One region of the Streptomyces sp. NPDC002795 genome, then DNA from elsewhere that is predicted to be linked to it. Evidence: riboswitches for the same ligand, from Rfam matches in the RefSeq annotation. Region 1 holds a riboswitch; the other holds the start of a gene.
What was found. Region 1 has a riboswitch for thiamine pyrophosphate ahead of ACFYWS_RS36620 (thiamine ABC transporter substrate binding subunit). Riboswitches for the same ligand answer to the same signal wherever they lie in the genome.
Positions count from the first base shown of each region.

Region 2: it holds a riboswitch for thiamine pyrophosphate, as region 1 does, so the genes downstream of both, thiC (phosphomethylpyrimidine synthase ThiC) here and ACFYWS_RS36620 (thiamine ABC transporter substrate binding subunit) in region 1, are expected to answer to the same signal.

Region 1 is NZ_JBIAQB010000016.1:163,562-166,935, reverse strand. Features, by position in the region: gene ACFYWS_RS36630 (hypothetical protein) at 1-74, opposite strand, end outside; gene rlmN (23S rRNA (adenine(2503)-C(2))-methyltransferase RlmN) at 259-1,365, shown strand; TPP riboswitch at 1,398-1,526, shown strand; gene ACFYWS_RS36620 (thiamine ABC transporter substrate binding subunit) at 1,621-2,715, shown strand; gene ACFYWS_RS36615 (ABC transporter permease) at 2,691-3,374, shown strand, end outside.
Region 2 is NZ_JBIAQB010000014.1:130,320-133,693, forward strand. Features, by position in the region: gene ACFYWS_RS34440 (SsgA family sporulation/cell division regulator) at 1-239, shown strand, start outside; gene ACFYWS_RS34445 (YibE/F family protein) at 355-1,692, opposite strand; TPP riboswitch at 1,764-1,935, shown strand; gene thiC (phosphomethylpyrimidine synthase ThiC) at 1,928-3,374, shown strand, end outside.

The sequences.
Region 1 (3,374 bases):
CGGCCCCGCAGGCGCCAGCGGTAAGTCGTTCCGTCGACGACGATGCGCCGCGAGCCCTTGCGGTTGAGTGCCACAGCGTCCCCCATGCCCTGTGCTGGCCGTGATGCTAGCTGGTCAGAGCGTGGGGGAGTCGGCTCTCCTGGGCCGTCTCTGGGCCGTCCAAGGCCGCTCAACGGTGACCAACGGCGACCGCCAGTGACAGGTGTCCCACACGACGGCCCCAGGTCACCCCCATTCGTCTGCGACACTGGTAACGCTATGCCTAAGCCCGGAGAACTGACGTTCGTCGCCCCCCGCGGAGCCAAGAAGCCGCCGCGGCACCTTGCTGATCTTTCGCCTGCTGAGCGGAAGGAAGCTGTTGCCGCGATCGGTGAGAAGCCGTTTCGCGCCAAGCAGCTGTCGCAGCACTACTTCGCGCGGTACGCGCACGATCCCGCGGAGTGGACCGACATCCCCGCGGGGTCGCGCGAGAAGCTGCGGGAGGCGTTGCTGCCGGAGCTGATGACCGTCGTGCGGCATCTGTCGACCGACCAGGACACCACGCGCAAGACGCTGTGGAAGCTGTTCGACGGGACGCTCGTCGAGTCCGTGCTGATGCGGTATCCCGACCGCGTGACGATGTGTATCTCGTCGCAGGCGGGCTGTGGCATGAACTGTCCGTTCTGTGCCACCGGGCAGGCCGGGCTCGACCGGAATCTGTCGACCGGTGAGATCGTGCATCAGATCGTTGATGGGATGCGCGCCCTGAGGGACGGGGAGATTCCCGGCGGGCCCGCGCGGCTCAGCAACATCGTGTTCATGGGCATGGGCGAGCCGCTCGCCAACTACAAGCGGGTCATCCAGGCTATCCGCGCGCTCACCGACCCGGAGCCGGACGGGCTCGGGCTCAGCCAGCGCGGGATCACCGTGTCGACGGTCGGGCTCGTGCCCGCCATCAACCGGTTCACCGATGAGGGGCTGAAGTGCCGGCTCGCGATTTCGTTGCACGCTCCTGACGACGAGCTGCGCGACACCCTCGTACCCGTCAACACGCGGTGGAACGTGCGGGAGGTGCTCGACTCCGGGTTCGAGTACGCCGCGAAGTCCGGGCGCCGGCTGTCGATCGAGTACGCGCTCATCCGGGACATCAACGACCAGGCGTGGCGTGGCGACCGGCTCGGGCGGATGCTCAAGGGCAAGCCGGTCCATGTGAATCTGATTCCCCTCAACCCGACGCCCGGGTCGAAGTGGACCGCTTCACGGCCCGAGGACGAGAAGGCCTTCATGGACGCCATCGCCGCGCACGGCGTCCCGGTGACCATCCGGGACACCCGTGGTCAGGAGATCGACGGAGCCTGTGGACAGCTGGCGGCCACCGAGCGGTAGCCTGGCCACTGTAAGTACGACAACTACATCTGCATTTCCGACAGGGGAGCGCCACAGCGCTGAGAGTGCGGCAACCGACGGCAGGCATCGCGTCGACAGGCCGCAGACCCTCTGAACCTTGCCCGGGTCATTCCGGGTAGGAAGTTCGGACGCCACTCAAGCTGTTGCGCCCTGCCCGGAGCCCTGGCCGTATGTGCCGGAAGGCTCCGGGCAGGGCCGCGTCTTCTCCTGGTCACCTCCAGGAGGAATGAAGTAGTGAGTAAGAAGAAGTCGTCCCTCACCGTGTGCGCGGTCGTGGGGCTCGGGCTCGTCACGTTGTCCGCGTGCGGGTCCTCCGGTGGTGGCTCCGGTGCCGCGGGCGGTGACTCCAAGACCGTGACCCTCGTGAGTCACGATTCGTGGGCCGTTTCGAAGGACGTACTGAAGGACTTCGAGAAGAGCTCCGGTTACAAGGTCAGGGTCCTCAAGGACGGGGACGCGGGCGAGGCCGTCAACAAGGCGATCCTGTCCAAGGGCAATCCGCAGGGCGACGTGTTCTTCGGCGTCGACAACACCCTGCTGTCGCGGGCGCTCGACAACGGGATCTTCTCCTCGTACAAGGCCAAGGGGCTTGAGGAGAACGTGAAGAGCGAGTATCGGCTCGACAAGGGGAAGGACCGGGTCACCCCCGTCGACACCGGCTCGCTCTGCGTCAACTACGACAAGGCGTACTTCAAGAAGCACGACCTCGCGCCGCCTGCGTCCTTCGCCGATCTCACCAAGCCGGCCTACAAGAACCTGCTGGTCACGGAGAACGCGTCCACGTCCTCGCCCGGTCTCGGCTTCCTGCTCGGGTCCGCAGCGAAGTACGGCGACGACGGCTGGCAGCCGTACTGGAAGAAGCTGAAGGCCAACGGGCTCAAGGTCGTGGACGGCTGGGATCAGGCGTACAACGAGGAGTTCAGCGGGAGCGCTGGTGGCAAGAAGGCCGGCGGGGAGCGGCCGCTCGTCGTGTCGTACGCGTCCTCGCCGCCCGCCGAGGCCGTGTTCGCCGATCCGCAGCCGAAGACCTCGCCGGTCGGCGTCGCGAAGGGGACCTGCTTCCAGCAGGTCGAGTTCGCGGGGCTGCTCGACGGGGCGAAGAACGAGAAGGGCGGCAAGGCGCTGCTCGACTTCCTGGTCTCCAAGAAGTTCCAGGAGGACATGCCGCTCAACATGTTCGTCGACCCTGTGACGAAGGACGCCACGGCGCCCGCCGACTACACCAAGTACGCGGTGAAGATCGACGATCCCGAGACCATGAGCCCGCGCCGAATCGCGGACAACCGGGACGACTGGGTGAAGTCGTGGACGTCGCTCGTACTGAAGTAGCCCCAACCGTCGGCGGGAAGACGCGTGGGAACGCGGCGCGGCTCGGGCTCATGGCCCTGCCCGTCGTGTTCTTCGGGCTGTTCTTCGCCTACCCGGTCGTCGCGATCGTCGAGCGCGGGCTGCACGCCGACGGCGGCTGGCGGTTCGGGCGGATCCTGGATGTGCTCGGGCAGTCCGACATCCGGCACGTCCTGTGGTTCACGGTGTGGCAGGCGGTCGCGTCCACCGTGCTGACGCTGCTGATCGCGCTGCCGGGCGCGTATGTGTTCGCGCGGTTCGAGTTTCCCGGGAAGCAGGTGCTGCGGGCCGTCGTCACCGTGCCGTTCGTGCTGCCGACCGTCGTCGTGGGCACCGCGTTCCTCGCGCTCGTCGGGAACGGCGGGCTGCTCGACGAGCTGTGGGGCGTGCGGCTGGACACGACGGTGTGGGCGATTCTGCTCGCGCATGTCTTCTTCAATTACGCCGTTGTCGTACGGACCGTTGGTGGGTTGTGGGCGCAGCTCGATCCCCGGCAGGAGGAGGCCGCGCGGATGCTCGGCGCCTCGCGGTTCGCGGCGTGGCGGAAGGTGACGCTGTCGGCGCTCGCGCCTGCCGTCGCCGCGGCGGCGCTCATGGTGTTTCTGTTTACGTTCACGTCTTTCGGCGTCGTGCAGATTCTG
Region 2 (3,374 bases), on a different contig from region 1:
TCACACCGGTGGAGCGGGTCGGCGGCGCCGTCGGTGAGATGCCGGGAGAGGTGCACATCAGGCTCCAGGTCGGGGCGGACCAGGCCCTGTTCCGAGCCGGGGTCGCACCGCTCGTCGCGTTCCTCGACCGGACGGACAAACTCGTCCCGCTGGGACAGGAGGAGACGGGCGCGGACTTCGAGTCCGACCTCGACGAGGCTCTCGACCGGATCCTCGCCGAGGAACAGAGCGCGGGCTGATTCCCCATCGGCTCGCACGACAGCAGACGGCTCACGCGCCACCAGATGGCCTGTACGACACCGGACCAGACGTAACGCTTCAGCAGCGCGGTGCACCCGAGCAGTTCCGCGCCTTTCAGCGTTTACGCCGCCGGCCTCCGCCACCGCGTCCAGGAGCGGGGGCGGCCTTAGCGGGCTCCCGCGTCTCCGGGCGGTCGGCGGAGACCACGAGCGCGGCCAGCGCGGTGGTCACCGGCACCGAGGCGACGAGGCCGATCGAGCCGACCAGCGTACGCACGATCTCCTCGGCCACCAGCTCGCTGTTGGCCACGTCGGCGACGCTGCTCTGCGCGATCGAGAAGAGCAGCAGCAGCGGCAGCGCGGCGCCCGCGTAGGCCAGGACGAGCGTGTTGACGACGGATGCGATGTGGTCGCGGCCGATGCGGATGGCCGCCCGGTACAGGGCACGCCGGCCCAGCGTCGGGTTCGCCTCGTGCAGCTCCCACACGGCAGAGGTCTGCGTGACCGTCACGTCGTCGAGCACACCGAGCGAGCCGATGATGACGCCGGCGAGCAGCAGACCGCTCATGTCGATGTCCGGGTACAGGCCGTGGATAAGACCCGTGTTGTCGTCGGTGTTGCCCGTCAGGGCCGCCCAGCCGATGAACAGCGAGCCCAACAGGCCGATCAGCAGCAGGGAGACGAGGGTGCCGAGCACGGCGACGGAGGTTCTGGCCGTCAGGCCGTGACACATGTAGAGCGCGATCAACATGATCGCGCTGGCCCCGACCACCGCGACGACCAGGGGGTTCGACCCCTGAAGAATCGCGGGCAGGATGAAGAACGTCAGCACCATGAAGCTGATCGCGAGAGCGACCAGTGCCATGACGCCGCGCATCCGGCCGACCACGACCACGGCCAGGGCGAAGATTCCGGCCAGCAGCACCATCGGAACCTTGCGGTTCACATCGGTGACCGAGTACTGCAGGTCCTTCGGTGCGTCCGGCGCGTAGGCGGCGATCACCTTCTGGCCCTCGTGCAACTGCCGCGGTGAATCCGGCTGGACGACCTCGGTGAACGTACGGCCCTTGTCCTTGCCGCTGTCGATCCGGATCGTCGCGTTCTCGCAGGTGCCACCGGTCTTCTGCTCGCCCGTGGTGCCCTGTTGCGCCGTGGGGTCCCCGGTCGGGCTCTGCCCCTGGGCGTGCACGGACGAACAGTCGACCTGCTCGACCTGGGTCACCGTGGCCTGTTGCGTCTGCCGGTCGAAACCGACACCGCTGCGCTCGTGCGGCGGTGCGCCGCCCGGCCAGAGCACCGCGAGGCCCACGACGACCGCGACCGAGAACGGGATCAGGACGGCCGCGATCACTTTGCGCAGGTGCCGCGAGACAGGCGCCGCTGGGCCATGGCTGTGGGAGTGCCCATGCGGGGGGTGAGACGGCGGAGCTGGAGGCTGCTGGCTGGTGGTCACCGCCCGATCATCGCAAGAACGGAGGGGGCCCTCTGGTCAACGCGGCGTACGTCACGTTAGCGTGGAGCCGCTTTTGCCATCGCGGGAGCTCGGAGCACCGGGCTGAGAGGGCGCTGACCTTCGTCCCAGCGCGTTTCACGTGAAACAGCGTGGAACTGCGTGACCAGGGGACGGATATCGCTGCGTCGACCGCTGAACCTGTTACCGGGTAATGCCGGCGTAGGGAGTAGGTCTCATGACCACAACGGACGCGCACACGCCTGCCTCCAGCTCGACCGAGGAGGCCGGCCGGTCCATCGGCTGGCACAAGGGGTACATCAGGGGCTCGCGCCCCGACCTCCAGGTGCCGGTCCGTCAAGTGCATCTCACCAATGGGCAGTCGGTGACGCTGTACGACACCTCAGGTCCGTACACCGACCCGACCGTCGACACCGATGTCCGCCGCGGACTCGCGCCGCTGCGGGAGAACTGGATCATCGCCCGCGGCGACACGGAGGAGTACGCGGGCCGCCCCGCCCGCCCTGAGGACGACGGCATCAAGCACACGTCGCCGCGCGGCGGGCTGCGCAACCTCGACGCGGTCTTCCCCGGCCGCCCGCGCCAGCCGCGCCGCGGCCGGGACGGGCAGGCCGTGACCCAACTCGCGTACGCGCGCCGGGGGGAGATCACCCCGGAGATGGAGTACGTGGCCATCCGGGAGAACGTCGCGCCGGAGGTCGTGCGCGAGGAGATCGCGGCGGGCCGGGCCGTGCTGCCCGCGAACGTCAACCACCCGGAGATCGAGCCGATGATCATCGGCAAGCGTTTCCTGGTGAAGGTCAACGCCAATATCGGCAACTCGGCCGTGACGAGCTCCATCGAGGAGGAGGTGGACAAGATGACCTGGGCGACCAAGTGGGGCGCCGACACGGTCATGGACCTCTCCACCGGCCGCAATATCCACACCACGCGCGAATGGGTGCTGCGCAACTCCCCTGTCCCGATCGGCACCGTGCCGCTCTACCACGCACTCGAAAAGGTCGACGGCAAGGCAGAGGAACTGACCTGGGAGGTCTACAAGGACACGGTCATCGAGCAGGCCGAGCAGGGCGTGGACTACATGACGGTCCACGCGGGCGTCCGCCTCCCGTTCGTCCCGATGACCGCCGACCGCAAGACCGGCATCGTCTCCCGCGGCGGCTCGATCATGGCCGCGTGGTGCCTCGCGCACCACAAGGAGAGCTTCCTCTACGAGCACTTCGAGGAGCTCTGCGAGATCCTCGCGGCGTACGACGTCACGTACTCGCTCGGCGACGGCCTGCGCCCCGGCTGCATCGCGGACGCCAACGACGAGGCCCAGTTCGCGGAGCTGAGGACGCTCGGCGAGCTGAACTCCATCGCCAAGCGCCATAATGTGCAGACGATGATCGAGGGCCCGGGCCATGTCCCGATGCACAAGATCAAGGAGAACATCGACCTCCAGCAGGAGATCTGCGAGGAGGCGCCGTTCTACACGCTCGGCCCGCTGACCACCGACATCGCCCCGGCGTACGACCACATCACCTCCGGCATCGGGGCCGCGATGATCGCCTGGTGGGGCACGGCGATGCTCTGCTACGTCACGCCGAAGGAGCACCTGGGGCTGCCCAACCGCGACGACGTGAAGACCGGCGTCATCACGTACAAGATCGCGGCGCATGCGG